One region of the Nonomuraea sp. NPDC050540 genome, then DNA from elsewhere that is predicted to be linked to it. Evidence: riboswitches for the same ligand, from Rfam matches in the RefSeq annotation. Region 1 holds a riboswitch; the other holds the start of a gene.

The links. Region 1 has a riboswitch for thiamine pyrophosphate ahead of thiC (phosphomethylpyrimidine synthase ThiC). Riboswitches for the same ligand answer to the same signal wherever they lie in the genome.
Region 2: it holds a riboswitch for thiamine pyrophosphate, as region 1 does, so the genes downstream of both, thiO (glycine oxidase ThiO) here and thiC (phosphomethylpyrimidine synthase ThiC) in region 1, are expected to answer to the same signal.

The regions. Positions count from the first base shown of each region.
Region 1 covers NZ_JBITHA010000002.1:534,012-541,545, forward strand. Annotated here, with positions in the region: gene ACIBI5_RS08845 (Coagulation factor 5/8 type domain-containing protein) at 1-1,111, opposite strand, end outside; gene thiC (phosphomethylpyrimidine synthase ThiC) at 1,169-2,875, opposite strand; TPP riboswitch at 2,868-2,980, opposite strand; gene ACIBI5_RS08855 (DUF6458 family protein) at 3,021-3,281, opposite strand; gene ACIBI5_RS08860 (shikimate kinase) at 3,312-3,797, shown strand; gene ACIBI5_RS08865 (GNAT family N-acetyltransferase) at 3,807-4,355, shown strand; gene ACIBI5_RS08870 (protein kinase) at 4,453-7,534, shown strand, end outside.
Region 2 covers NZ_JBITHA010000003.1:392,851-400,384, reverse strand. Annotated here, with positions in the region: gene ACIBI5_RS12170 (GNAT family N-acetyltransferase) at 1-460, shown strand, start outside; gene ACIBI5_RS12165 (aminotransferase class I/II-fold pyridoxal phosphate-dependent enzyme) at 547-1,662, shown strand; gene metF (methylenetetrahydrofolate reductase [NAD(P)H]) at 1,684-2,604, opposite strand; gene ACIBI5_RS12155 (polyprenyl synthetase family protein) at 2,675-3,727, shown strand; gene thiE (thiamine phosphate synthase) at 3,813-4,451, opposite strand; gene ACIBI5_RS12145 (Rv2175c family DNA-binding protein) at 4,429-4,803, opposite strand; gene ACIBI5_RS12140 (NAD(P)/FAD-dependent oxidoreductase) at 4,834-5,988, opposite strand; TPP riboswitch at 6,047-6,163, shown strand; gene thiO (glycine oxidase ThiO) at 6,153-7,337, shown strand; gene thiS (sulfur carrier protein ThiS) at 7,453-7,534, shown strand, end outside.

The sequences.
Region 1 (7,534 bases):
TCACGCCGTCGTAGCCGGCCTGCTCCAGGAGGGTGAGCGTCCGGTCGGCGGCCTTGACGCTCATGTGGTCGACCTCGATGAGCATGCCGCGGCTCATCATGCCCTTGACCATGTGCTCGCCGAGCGAGGTGAGCCCGCGTCTGTTGCAGTGCGGCCCCGGCGGGTAGACGGGCAGGCTGACGCCGGGCGGCAGCCAGCGGGCCAGTTCGGGCGGGAGCACCGCGGGCGAGATCGTGTTGTCGCGCTGCGGTCCCGTGCACGCCTCGGTCTGCCAGAAGCGGCCCGACGACAGGAAGTTGCCCAGGTTGACGATGGCGCCCTGGGTGCCGGAGTCGAAGCGGACGCCGCACAGGGCGTTGTCGTACTTGTGGCAGACGAACATGGAGCGGACGCCGAGCTGATACATCTCATCCAGGCCCCGGTCGATCTGGGCCTTGGTGCAGTGGGGGATGCCGAGCGTCTGCCGGCAGCCGAACGGCTCGGAGGTCTCGATGCCGAGCACCACGGCCAGCTTCCCGGCGGCGATGACCGAGCGGGCCTCGGCGGGGCTCCTGACCACGCGGAACCAGCCCTGGCCGGGGCCGCCGCTCTGCTGGTCGATGTAGTCCTGCATCTCGAACGTACGGCGGGCCTCCAGGCGGATGGAGCCCATCTCGTCACAGGGGTTGGTCTTCAGCGGGTAGATCTCGCAGAGCTGGCGGTTGGCCACGAGGTCGTTGACCATGATCCGCAGCCCGCCGCGCCAGGCGCGCTCGATCCAGGTGTAGTAGGCCTGCTGGTGGGTCAGGGAGTCGTGGGCCGGCCAGCTCCTGAACGTGGGCCAGCCGACCGGGTCGTGGGTGCCGGTCGGCTGACCGGTGCGGGTGAAGTTCTCGAACCAGGCGGCTTCGCCGTTCGGGAAGTGGTCGAGGCAGTCGACCAGAGCCCTGGCGATGCCGCCCGGGTCGAACGGCTTGCCGCAGAGCAGCTTGCCGCCGAACGCTTCGTAGGACATCAGGTGACTGTGCGCGTCGATGAAGCCGCTCACGGGCTGCTCGCTGCGGGATAACGCGGGGGCGGGTAACGCGAGCAGGGCGATGGCGACCAGGACGGCGAGTATGCGGCTGATCACGCCCTCAGCGTGGGCTCCTTACAGACGCCAGTCAAGACCCAATATGAGTCCTACTCGCTATTTTGGGTCCGCCGGATCCAGATAGACCTCACCGCCCCTTTCGGTGAACTCCACCGCCTTCTCCGCCATGCCCACCTGGATGGCCGCGGAGTCCGTCAACCCATGCTCCTCCGCATATTTCCGGACATCATGGGTGATCTTCATCGAACAGAACTTCGGCCCGCACATACTGCAGAAATGCGCGGTCTTGGCGGGCTCGGCCGGAAGCGTCGCGTCGTGGAACGCCCGCGCCGTCACCGGGTCCAGCGACAGGTTGAACTGGTCCTCCCAGCGGAACTCGAAGCGGGCGTCCGACAGCGCGTCGTCCCACTCCTGCGCCCGGGGGTGCCCCTTGGCGAGGTCGGCGGCATGGGCCGCGATCTTGTAGGTAATGACGCCGGTCTTGACATCGTCCTTGTCCGGCAGGCCCAGATGCTCCTTGGGGGTGACGTAGCAGAGCATGGCGGTGCCGTACCAGCCGATCATCGCGGCGCCGATGCCCGAGGTGATGTGGTCGTAGCCCGGCGCGACGTCGGTCACCAGCGGGCCCAGCGTGTAGAACGGGGCGTCGTCGCAGATCTCGCGCTGCAGGTCCACGTTCTCCTTGATCTTGTGCATGGGCACGTGGCCCGGCCCCTCGATCATGACCTGCACGGAGCGCGCACGGGCGATCTTCGTCAGCTCGCCCAGCGTGCGCAGCTCCGCGAACTGCGCCTCGTCGTTGGCGTCGGCGATCGAGCCGGGCCGCAGGCCGTCCCCGAGCGAGAAGGCCACGTCGTAGCCCGCCAGCAGCTCGCACATCTCCTCGAAGTTCTCATACAGGAAGCTCTCCCGGTGGTGGGCCAGGCACCACGCCGCCATGATCGAGCCGCCGCGCGAGACGATGCCGGTCTTGCGCCGCGCGGTCAGCGGCACGTACGCCAGCCGTACCCCGGCGTGCACGGTCATGTAGTCGACACCCTGCTCGCACTGCTCGACCAGCGTGTCCCGGTAGACCTCCCACGACAGGTCGGCCGCCACGCCGCCGACCTTCTCCAGCGCCTGGTAGATCGGGACGGTCCCGATCGGCACCGGCGCGTTCCTGATGATCCACTCGCGGGTGGTGTGGATGTTGCGGCCGGTGGACAGATCCATCACGGTGTCGGCGCCCCACCGGGTGGCCCAGGTCATCTTCTCCACCTCCTCGGAGATCGAGGAGGCGACCGCGGAGTTGCCGATGTTGGCGTTGATCTTCACGTGGAAGTTGCGGCCGATGACCATCGGCTCGCTCTCCGGATGGTTGACGTTGGCCGGGATGATCGCCCGGCCGGCCGCCACCTCCTTGCGCACGAACTCGCCGCTCACCCCCTCCCTGACCGCGACGAACTCCATCTCCTTGGTGACCACGCCCCGCCGCGCGTAGGCGAGCTGGGTCACGGGCGCCCCGGTGGCCCGCAGCGGCTTGTGCCCGTCGCCGGGGAAGACCTCGGTGTTCGCGCGAGCCCAGGCCTCCTGCTCCTTGAAGCCGTCGTCGATGGGCCGCACCTGGCGTCCGCCGTAGCGGGCGACGTCGCCGCGTTCGAGCACCCACACCTCCCGCAGCCGCGGCAGGCCCCGCGTGATGTCGGGGTTGTCCGGCCCGGAGGTGTCGTACAGCTCCACCGACGTCCCGTTCGACAGATGCACCCGCCGCATGGGCACCCGCAGATCACCGAGATGGATCTTGGAAAAGCGCGCGTCACTCATCGCGCAAACTCCCTTCGCCGGCATTACCCGGATCAGGTTCTGGCGGTCGGCGGCTGCTCCAGCCGTCCTCTCAGCCCGTTGCACCGGGCTCCCGCGTTCGGACCGCGCCACCGTACCCCGGCGACCCGGGGTACGCACAAGACCCTTACAGCGGCGGCTCGTCGATACGGCGACGCTCCTCGTAGACCGTCGTCGTACGGCGAGCGTGCGGGTCCTCGTGAATCGGCTCCTCGATCACCCTGCGGGTAACGTGCATCCGGTACAGGCCGAACAGCAACCCGGCCAGACCACCGATCATGAGGACGACGCCGATCACATTGATGTCAAGACCGGCGAGGTCGAACTCGACCGCCCAGGTCAGGATCGCGCCGAGCATGATGAGGATGATGCCTCCGGCGATTGTCATAACGCACCTCCAGAGGAAACACCTATCCCCATGTCGAAGAACAAACCTGTCGTCGTGATCGGGCTCATGGGCTCGGGCAAGACGACCGTCGGGAAACTGCTGGCCCGCGAGCTGGGCGTGCCGCTCAGCGACAGCGACCCGTACCTGCGCGGGCGCTACGGCGCCAGCGCCGCCGAGATCGCGAAGGCGGAGGGCGCGGACGTGCTGCACCGGAGGGAGGCCGAGCACGTGCTCCACGCGCTGACCGAGCCGCCCCAGGTGATCGCGGCGGCGGCCAGCACCGTGGAGGATCCGCGGGTGCGCGAGGCGCTGCGCGCGGCCTTCGTGGTCTGGCTGGACGCCCCCGACGAGATCCTGGCCCAGCGGATGCGCTCGTCCGACCACCGCCCGGAATTCTCGCCCTCCGCCATGCGGGCGCGGCGCGAGCCGTACTTCCTGCAGCTCGCCGACCTGCGGCTCGACGTCTCCACGGCCACCCCGGAAAACACGGCGACAACCATTTACGAGGCTCTATAAATTAGGGAAATGTTCGCGAACAAACCCACCCTCGCCGGTGACCGGGTCACCCTCGTACCCGTCGGGCCCGAACACGTCGAGGGCCTGATCGAGCTCTGCGACGACCCCGAGGTCGCCCGGCTCACGGGCTCCCATGCCCGCGACGGGATCTCCCCCAAGGCGGCCCTGGAGTGGTACACCACCCGGCGCGACCACGAGGACCGGCTCGACCTGGCCATCATGGCCGCGGACGGGTACGTCGGCGAGATCGTGCTCAACGAGCTCGACAAGGACAACCTGTCGTGCAACCTGCGCATCGCCCTGGTCGGCGCGCGGGCGTTCGGCAAGGGCTACGGCACAGAAGCCATCCGCCTGGTGCTCGGCCACGCGTTCGCCACAACCCCTCTGCACCGCATCGAGCTGGGCGTATACGATTTCAACGACCGCGCCAAGCACGTCTACGAGAAGTCCGGCTTCGTGCGGGAGGGCGTGCTGCGTGACGCGCTGCTGTGGGAGGGACAGTGGTACGACTCGGTGACGATGTCCGTGCTGCGTACGGAGTGGAAACCCCTGTCATAATGATCATGACGCACGGGTCCCTCGAGGCGCGCGAGGGACCTGTGGCGTTGCGGCCGGCAACCAATTCCGCGTTGTGCGCATCTAAGGGGCAGTGACGATGCGCTTGGTGCCCGGTGACCCCGAACGGCTTGGCGGCTACTGGCTGGCCGGCCGGCTCGGCGCGGGCGGCCAGGGCGTCGTCTACGACGCCTACGACGCCGAGGGCCGTCGCTTCGCGGTGAAGGTCCTGCACGGCGGGCTGAGCGGGCAACTGGCCAAGGAGGCCGCGGCGGCCGGCAGGGTGGCCTCCTTCTGCACCGCCCGCGTGGTCGAGGCCAGGCTGGACGCCGAGCGGCCGTACATCGTCAGCGAGTTCGTCGAGGGCCCCAACCTGCGCCAGGCGCTCGAACGCCACGGCCCCTACTCCGGCGACTCCCTGCTCAGGCTGGCCGTCGCGCTGGCCACCGCGCTGGCGGCCGTCCACAGCTCGGGCGTCGTGCACCGCGACCTCAAGCCGGAGAACGTGCTGCTCGGGCCGGACGGGCCCCGGGTGATCGACTTCGGCGTCGCGCGCACCACCGACGGGGCCAGCACGAGCTTCATCGGCGGCACCCCCACCTACATGGCCCCCGAGGTCTTCACCGGCCGCCGCGCCGGGCCGCCCGCCGACGTGTTCGCCTGGGGCGGCGTGGTGCTGTTCGCCGCCACGGGCGAGGACCCGTTCCAGGCCGAGAGCCTCGGGGGCGTCATGCACCGGGTGCTCACGGTCGACCCCGACCCCGGCGACCTGGCCGAGCCGCTGCGCTCGCTGGTCGCCCGCGCGCTGGCCAAGGACCCCGCCGGGCGCCCCACCGCCCCCGAACTGCTCCTCGGGCTGCTGGGCAGCGCGGAGCCGAGCGCGGGCGCGGAGCTGGCGGCCGAGGTCAGGCCGCCGGACGGCCTCAGCGGTGAGCGGCCGCTCGGCGAGGTCGCCGAGGAGGTCTACGCCGCGCTCACCCCCGAACAGCAGCGCGCCGTGCCCGGTCTCCTGCTGCGGATGCTCGACGGCGAGACGCTCCGCCGCATCCCGCGCGACGAGGCCGAGGACCTCGGCGTGCTGACCCACTTCGCGGAAGCCGGCCTCCTGGTACGGCGCAGCCTCAAGGTCGCCCCCGAGGACACCGAGACCGGCAAGCTCGTGGCCGTCTCCGACGACCTGGTGGCCCCGGCCAGCGCCGCGCTCTACCACGCCTGGCCCAGGCTGCGCTCCTGGGTGGCCGACGACCGCGACGGCCTGGCCGTGCACGGCAGGCTGCGCGGCGCCGCGCTCCACTGGCAGGCCCACCGCCGCCGCGCCGCCGACCTCTACCACGGCAGCGCCCTGGACACCGCGCTCGGCTGGGCCGCCACCACGCGCCGCCACCTGGACCTCAACGCCCTCGAACGCGACTTCCTCGACCGCAGCGCCGCCCAGGCCAGGCGGCGCGGGCGCCGGCGCGGGCTGGCCCTGGCCGCGATGGCGGCGCTGCTGGCGGTCGCCGTCTCGGCGTCGGTGCTGGCCGTACGGCAGAGCCAGGACCTGAGCAAGCAGCTCGCGCAGGCCAACGCGCGGGCGGTGGCGGCGCGGGCAGAGGCGATGCGCGCGACGGACCCGCAGGCGGCGATGCGGCTGAGTGTGGCGGCCTGGAGCCTGTCGCCGGTCTTCGAGGCCAGGACCGCGCTGCAGCATTCGCTGGCCCAGCCGGAGGTGAGCGTGTTCACCGACCCGGAGATCGTGCCGTCGGCCGCCTACCACCTGGCCTTCGACGGGAAGAGCCTGCTCAAGCGGGCCGGCGACCAGGTCGTCACCTGGGACATCGCCACCGGCAGGGCCACCGGCCGGGCCAGGGTGCCGGGCGGGCAGGTCGAGGCGATCAGCGACGACGGCGCCAGGGCGGCCGTGTCCGACGGCTCTACGGTGCGCACGGTCGAGCTGGCCACGGGCAAGCAGGTCGGCGCCGCCCGCCCGCAGGGCGACGCGGTGGAACTGCTGGCCGAAGGGCGGTTGCTGGCCCTGTCCGCCGGAGGCAGGACCGAGCTCTACCCCGCCGACGGCGCGCCGCTGCCGCTCGACCTGACGGGCCGGACCTACGCCGTCTCCCGCGACGGCCGTTGGGCCGCGCTGGGCTCCGCCGACGACGGCGGCCGGGCCGAGCTGTGGGACCTGCGCTCCCGCAAGCGCACCACCACCGTGCAGGTGGACGTGCCGGTCGCCAAGAGCGGGGCCGAGCTGCCCCTGGCCTTCAGCCCGGACGGCTCCCGCCTGGCCGTCACCGGCGCCACGGGGATCACGCTCGTGGACACCGCCACCGGCGGGCGCCGCCTGCTGCCGAGCAGGGGCGGCTCGCTGCTGCCCGCCGTCTTCAGCCCGGACGGCAGGTTCCTGGCCGAGCGGCTGGAGGACCAGGCCCAGCTGTGGCGGGTGGCGGACGCCGGCATTCTCGGCCAGTACCCCGTCAGGCAGGCGGAGGCCGCCCTCGCCTTCTCCGGTGACGGCCGCGCGCTGCGCTACGTGAAGGGCTCGGGCTCGGTGGTCTCCATCGACGTCTCCAGCGCCGTCGAGCTGACGCCCGACGAGGAGGCGGTCAGCATGGGGATGGCCCGGCTCTCGCCCGGCGGCCGGGTGACCGCGCTGCAGGTCTCCGGCGCGATCAAGCTCACCGACGCGCTCAAGAAGCAGCCGATCGGCCGCATCGAGGGCACCGGCGACCTCGCCTTCGACGACGGCGGCACCCTGCTGGCCGTCGCCGCCGACCCGGTCGTGATCTGGGACGTGGCCGCCGGCCGCCGCGTCAACGCCATCGACACCGGCCACGAGCCCTCCGCCGTACGGCTGTCGCCCGACGGCGGCACGCTCGCGGTCGTGCGCGGGCCGGACATCGACCTGTGGAGCGTGCGCGACGGCCGCAAGACCCGCACACTGCCCGGCGTGGGCAGCACCGCGCTGGCCTTCAGCCCCGACGGCAAGACCCTGGCCTCGGGCGCCGACCTGGTCGAGCTGAGCAGCGGCCGGGTCACCCGCGACCCCGCCGGAGTGCGCAGCCTGGCGCCCGACGCCGTCGCCTTCAGCCCCGACGGCCGCACGCTCGGCTACGTGCTCGGCGAGGACGGCCGCATGCTCCTGTGGGACTTCTCGACCCGCAAGGGCAGAACGGCGCCCGTCTCCTCCGGCGCCCTGCACC
Region 2 (7,534 bases), on a different contig from region 1:
GTTCCAGTGCTATTTCGCCGAACTCCGGCACGTGCCCGCCGTCCGCGCGGGCGCCGTGGACCTCGGCCCGGCCGGTGAGGGGGCGGACGAGCATCGGGTGGTCGGCTTCGCCTACGGTTTCCACGGCGCGATCGGCCAGTGGTGGCACGACGTGGTCACCCGGGCCCTGGCCGAGAAGTCGGGCGGCGAGGCCGCCGACGCCTGGCTGGGCGACGCGTTCGAGCTGGCCGAGATTCACGTGCACCCGGACTTCCAGGGCAAGGGCATCGGCCGGGCGATGATCAACACGTTGTGCGCGGGCAGGAAGGAGCGTTCCGGCGTCCTGTCCACGCACGACCGCCCGACGGCCGCCCGCCACCTGTACGCCGCGCTCGGCTTCACCGACCTGCTGACGCACTTCGTCTTCCCCGGCGGCTACGAGGAGTACGCGATCGTCGGCCGCCCCCTCCCCCTTTCTTGACCCGCGGCGGCGTTTGACCGCCGGCACTCCGGGCATCCCTTCGATCGCAGAGCGTGACCGTTCATTGACTCCATGAAGGGGTTGCCATGCCCAGCGCCCCGGACCGCCTCGACGCGCGGCTCAACGCCTTCCACCTGGCGCGGATCTCGGGCACCTGGGCCGGGCCGCTCATGCTCGCCAGCCGGCCGCCGGACCCCGACGCGATCATCCTGACCGGCAGCGACTGTCTGGCGATCGCCCGGCATCCGCGCATCGTCTCGGCGATGGCGCGGGCGATGGAGGCGGCAGCCGTACCGGAGAGGCAGGATCGTCTGGAGGCGGAGTTCGCGGCCTTCCTCGGCGCGTCGGCGGCGGTGCTGTGCCCGTCGGGGTGGGCGGCGAACACGGGGCTGATGCAGCTGATCGCCGACCCGCACCTGACCGTCTACCTGGACGAACGCGCGCACCACTCGCTTCGGGAGGGCGCGCACGCCGCCCGCGCGCCGGTGGTGTGGTTCCGCCACAACGATCCCGACCACCTGCGCGGCCGTCTGCGCAGGCACGGCTCGGGTGTGATCGCCGTGGACGCGGTCTACGGCGTCGACGGCGCGGTCTGCCCGCTGGCGGAGATGGCCGCGACGGCGCGGGAGTACGAGAGCCTGCTGGTGGTGGACGAGTCGCACGCGCTCGGCACGCACGGGCCGCACGGCGAGGGGCTGGCCGCGCGGGTGGGCGCCGACTTCAGGACGGCCAGCCTGGCCAAGGCGATACCGGGGCGGGCGGGGCTGATCGTCTGCGACCGTCCGGAGTTCGTGCCGTATTTCCGGGCGGAGGCCTTTCCCGCGGTGTTCAGCTCGCCGCTGCAACCGCACGACGTCGCCGGGCTGGCCGCGGCGCTGGCGCTGGTGCGCGAGGAGGACTGGCGGCGTACCCGGCTGCGCGAGATCACCCGCCGGCTGCGCCAGGAGATCACCACGCTCGGCTACGCCCCCGAGCCCGGCCACGCCCACATCCTCGCGCTGGGCGCGCGCAGCAGGACCGACGTCCTGCTCGCCCGCGACCTGCTGGAACAGCGCGGAGTCTACGCCTCGGTCTGCTTCCCGCCCTCCGGCTCGCACGAGCGCGGCCTGGTGCGCCTGGCCCTGCACGCGGCCCTGTCCGACCAGGACGTGGACCGCGTGGTGGGCGCCTGCCGCGACATCCGCACGCTGTGCGGCTTTTGAGCGGGTACGGCGGGCCTCAGGTCAGACCGCCACCGCCGAGTGGTTGAGCCGCTGGAAGACCTCGGCGGAGGCGCTGGAGCGGTTGAACGTGATGAAGTGGATGCCCGGCGCGCCCTCGTCGAGCAGCCGCTGGCACAGCTCGGCGCCGTGGTCGATGCCCAGCCGCCGCACCGCCGCGGGGTCGTCGGCCACGGCCTCGAAACGCGCGGCCACGTCCGGCGGGAACGGCGCCCCGGACAACTGCTCGGAGCGGGCGATCGTGCTCATCTGGGTGACGGGCATGATGCACGGGATGATCGGGGTGGCGCAGCCCTTGGCCGCCACCCGGTCACGCAGCCGCAGGTAGTCCTCGGCCTGGAAGAACATCTGGGTGATCGCGTAGTCGGCCCCCGCGCGGCACTTCTGCACGAAGTAGTCGGTGTCGGACTCGATCGACGGCGAGCGGGGGTGCTTGTAGGGGAAGGCGGCCACGCCCACGCAGAAGTCTCCGGCCTGGCGGATCAGCCGGACCAGTTCCTCGGCGTAGAGGACGCCTTCCGGGTGCTGGACCCACTCGGCGCCCGGGTCGCCGGGAGGGTCGCCGCGCACGGCCAGGATGTTGCGCACCCCGGCGTCGGCGAAGCGGCCCACCAGGTGGCGCAGTTCGCGGATGGAGTGGTTGACGGCGGTGAAGTGCGCCACCGGGGTGAGCGTGGTCTCGTGGGCGACGCGTTCGACGATGTCGACGGTGCGGTCGCGGGTGGTGCCGCCCGCTCCGTACGTCACGGAGACGAAGGTGGGGCGGAGCGACTCCAGCTCGCGGATGGCTCGCCACAGCTGCCGCTCGCCTTCGTCGGTCTTCGGCGGGAAGAATTCGAAGGAGAACGACCGTCCACCGGAGGCGAGCAGCTCGCGCACGGTGGGAACACGATCGGGCAGGATGGAGGGTCGACCAAGCGCCATGCACCAAGGTTACCGCCCGCGGATCGAGCGGAGATCGAAGCCTGGTCCACCGCCCGTTAGTCTCATGAGCATGACCACTGACGCCCTGCGCCAGCAGGTGGACCGTTCGCTCAGGCAGTTCGTCGGCCGGCAGGAGCCTGCCCTCGGCGACCCCGACCTGGAGCCGCTGCTGGCGGCGGCGAACGACCTGCTGTCGGGGGGCAAGCGGCTGCGCCCGGCGTTCTGCTACTGGGGCTGGCGCGGCGCGGGCGGCGAGGACGGGCCCGGCATCTTCGCCGCGGCGGCCTCACTGGAGCTGCTGCAGGCCAGCGCTCTTGTCCACGACGACGTCATGGACAAGAGCGATCTGCGCCGCGGCATGCCGTCGGCGCACCGCCGTTTCCAGGCGCTGCACGAGAAGGCCGGCTGGCACGGCGCGGCCGAGCAGTTCGGCGAGGGCGCCGCGATCCTGCTGGGCAACCTGCTGCTCATCTGGTCGGGCGAGATGTGGCGCACCAGCTCGCTGCCGCCGGAGTCGCTGGCGGCCGCGCAGCCGTTGCACGACCACATGCGCACCGAGCTGATGTGCGGCCAGTACCTGGACCTGCTGGAGCAGGCCCACGGCGAGAACTCCTTCGACTCGGCGCTGCGCGTGGCGCTGTACAAGAGCGGCAAGTACTCGGTGGAGCAGCCGTTGCGGCTCGGGCTCGTGCTCGCGGCCCGCAGCGCGCAGCCGTGGATCGACGAGCTCTGCGTGGAGTACGGCCGGCGCGTCGGCATCGCCTTCCAGCTGCGCGACGACATCCTGGGCGTGTTCGGCGACCCCGCGCAGACGGGCAAGCCGGCCGGGGACGACCTGCGCGAGGGCAAGCGGACGATGCTGGTGGCCAAGACGCTCGCGGCCGCCTCTTCCGACGACGCCCAGATCGTGCGCCGCCTGCTGGGTGATCCGGCGCTGGACGAGCAGGGGGTGGCGACGCTGCGCGGCATCATCGCCGACACCGGGGCACTGCAGGAGTGCGAGGACCTGATCGCGTCCTACCTGGACGAGGCGCTCGCGGCGCTGGCCAGGGCGCCGATCACGGAGGAGGCGCGGGCGGCGCTGGACGGCCTGGCCGTCGCCGCCACGTCCCGCAAGTCCTGACCTTCCTGATCGCCCGCTCCAGGCACTCCGGCAGAAGGGCGAAGCCGTACGTCTGACCGACGCACGGCCCCGAACACCTACCGCATCAGGCGGCGGACAGCCGCTTGGCGAACTCGGCCGCCGCGGCGCCCGGGTCGGGCGCCTCGGTGATGGCACGGACGACCACGGCGCGGCGCACCCCGTAGGAGAGCACCTCGTCGAGGTTGTCCAGGTCGATGCCGCCGATGCCGAACCACGGCCGGTCCGTGCCGAGCGCCGCCGCGTGCCTCAGCAGCGCGGGTCCGGGCGCGTGGCGTCCGGGCTTGGTCGGCGTCGGCCAGATCGGGCCGCAGCAGTAGTAGTCGACGCCCGGCTCCACCGCGGCGGCGGAAGCCTCCGCGGCGGAGTGGGTGGACCGTCCGATGACGATGTCGTCGCCGAGGATCTCTCGCGCGACCGTCACGGGAAGGTCGTCCTGCCCCAGGTGGAGCACGTCTGGTCGGGCCGCGTAGGCGATGTCGGCCCGGTCGTTGACGGCGAGCAGTTTGCCGTGCCGGTCGCAGGCGTCGCGGAAGACCTCGAGCAGCGCGAGCTCTTCGCGCGCCTCGAGTCCCTTCTCCCGCAACTGGACGATGTCCACGCCGTTGGCCAGCACGGCGTCGAGGAAGTCGGCCAGGTCGCCGCGCCCTCGCCGCCCGTCGGTGCAGAGGTAGAGGCGGGCCTCAGAAACCGAGGGCTTGGGCACGCCGCTTGACCTCTGTGTGTCTACCGGCCTTGATCGCGTCAACGGGCGATCCTGGCAGTGAGTCATCTGGGGTGAAGAGCCAGCGCAGGGCTTCGGCCTCGTCGTAGCCGGCGTCCTGCAGCACGGTGAGCGTGCCTGGCAGGCCCTTCATCACTTCCTTTCCGTCGAGGAAGACCGCGGGCACCTGGGGCCCGCCGCTGCCTCGCCGTACGCCGAGGAGCTTGTGGTCTTTGAGGAGCTGCTTGGCCCGCCCGATCGTGAGATCCAGGCGCGCGGCCACTTCGGGGAGAGTGAGCCACTCGCTGACGAGCTGGTCGGTCTCCCGGTCGATCTGTGCAACAGAAAGCGTCACGAAACCACAACTACCACATGGAGTGCTTGCTCAAACAACACAATCTCGTAGGGTCACATCCGGATCTACCAGGCGTTCCACATCAAGACGGGCGCCAGCCTCGATGAGACGGCGGCCCTGGACGAGGTCGCGGGGCCGATCGGCGGCCAGCACGGCGGTGATCCGATCTTCTGAGGTCAGCCACACCGCCGACCACTTCTGCCCCTCGCGGTACACGACCCGGCCGCCCGCCGGGTGGTATCCGGCGTACTGCAGCATGTGACCGAACTGCTCCGACCAGAAGTACGGCACCGGGTCGTAGACCGCCTTCTCGCCCAGCAGCGTGGCGGCGGCGACGTCGGGAGAGTTGAGCGCGGTGTCCCAGTGCTCGACCCGCATCCGGGTCTGGAACCGGCGCGACCACCAGTTGGCGCAGTCGCCGACGGCCACCACGCCGGGCAGGGAGGTACGCAGGTGCTCGTCGGTGACGACGCCGTTGTGCAGGTCGATGTCGGCGTCGGCGAGCCATTCGAGCACCGGGCGGGCGCCGATGCCGGACACCACCACATGGGCGGGCACGAACTCGCCGCCGACCAGCTCCACACCGCCTTCGACGACCTCGCTGACCATCGTGCCGAGCCGCAGGTCGACGCCCTCGTACCAGGGCAGCGTGCGCGCGCCCATCTCGCCGATCGCGTGCGACAGCGGCGTTCCCGCCGCCTCGATCACGGTGACCACGCAGCCCGCCTTGCGCGCCGCGGTCGCCACCTCGGCGCCGATCCAGCCCGCGCCCACCACGGCCACCCGCGCGCCGGGCACCAGGGCGGCCCGCAGCACGTGGGCGTCGTCGAGCGTACGCAGGACCAGCTGGGGGCCCTCGCCCGGCAGCCGGATCGGCTCGGAGCCCGTCGCGATCACCAGGCCGTCGTAGGGCAGGTCGCCCTCGGTGGTCTCGACCACGCCCTCACGCAGGCTCTTCGCGGCCACGCCCGGCCGGAAGTCGGCCCGCAGGGCGGCCAGGTCGGTGTCGACGAAGCTGTCGTCGCTCGTGCCCAGCAGCACCGCCTTCGACAGGGGTGGACGGTCGTAGGGCCGGTGCCTCTCCTCGCCGAGGAGAGTGATCCTTCCTTCGAACCCGCGCCCGCGCAGCGATTCGACACTGCGTACTCCGGCCAGGCCGGCTCCCACCACCACCACGTGATCCACGGTTCCGACCATACCGGGGTCAATCGTGAGAGTGCCTGCCGAGGCCGTAGGCTGGGACCGTAAGACGCGCGGGAGTCCGGCCTTAACCGGACTGAGAGGAAGGCTTCATCGGGCCTTCGACCGCAAGACACCTGATCCGGATCATGCCGGCGTAGGGAGCGGACATGCACGTGATCGTGGGCGGCGGCGTCGTCGGGCTCAGCGTGGCCTGGCGCCTTGCCCGCTCAGGACGGCCCGTCACCGTCGTCGACCCCGCGCCCGCCTCGGGCGCCACCCACGCCGCCGCGGGGATGCTCGCGCCGGTGAGCGAGGTCACGTTCACCGAGGAGCCGTTGCTGCGCCTGGGCGCGGCCTCCCTGGCGCGCTGGCCCGCCTTCGCCGCCGAGCTGACCGCCGACGCGGGCCTCGCCGCCGGGGCGCTCGACTACCGCGCCGACGGCACGCTCGACGTGGCCTTCGGCGCCGACGACCTGGCCGTCCTGGAGGAGACGGCGGGCTTCATGGAGAAGCTGGGGCTGCGGGTCGAACGACTCGGCGGGCGCGAATGCCGCCGCCTGGAGCCCATGCTCGCGCCGTCCGTGCGCGGCGGCCTCCTGGCGCCCGACGACGCCTGGGTGGACCCGCGCAGGGTCGCCGGCGCGCTGCTGGCCGCCTTGGAGCGCCTCGGGGTCCCGATCGTGCGGGCGCGGGTGCGCGAGCTGCTGCGCGGCGATGAGGGCGTCCAGGGGGTACGGCTGAGCCCGGGTGACACCGGTGACGGGGCGCACCGGGAGGCCGGTGGCGGCCCTTACCGGCAGGAGCGCGGCGAGCCTTACCGGGAGGAACACGGCGGGCCGTTCCGGGAGGAGCTGCGCGCCGAGCGGGTGGTGCTGGCGGCGGGGGCGTGGAGCGGGTCGCTGGCCCCGGTGCCGGTGCGGCCGGTGAAGGGGCAGATTCTTCGCCTGCGCTCGCCGGAGCCACTCCTGGGCAGGTGCGTGCGGGGCACGGTGCACGGCCTGCCCGTCTACCTGGTGCCGCGCGGCGACGGCGAGCTGGTCGTGGGAGCCACGCAGGAGGAGCTGGGGTTCGACACCCGGGTGACCGCGGGCGGGGTGTACGAGCTGCTGCGCGACGCCCGCGAGCTGGTGCCCGGGGTGACCGAGCTGGAGCTGGCGGAGGTGGTGGCGGGGCTGCGGCCCGGCACGCCGGACAACCTGCCGCTCGTCGGGCCGGGCGGTGAGCGGGGGCTGCTTCTGGCCACCGGGCATCACCGGGGCGGGGTGCTGCTGGCTCCGCTCACGGCCGCCGTCCTCATGGGCGAGGAGCGCGAGCTGTCGTCGTTGTGCTCGCCCGCCCGGTTCGCACCCTGAGCAGCCCTGCCGCCCCATACCGGCCGACCAACTACCCGCCTCCCGAACCCGACCACCCGAAGCTCGCCTCCCCAAACCTGGCTTCCCGAATTTTCATCCCGAAGGGGGATATTTCATGAATGTGACGATCAACGGGGCCTCGCATGAGGTGCCCCACGGGACGACGGTGGCGCAGGCCGTACGGACGCTGACGGAAG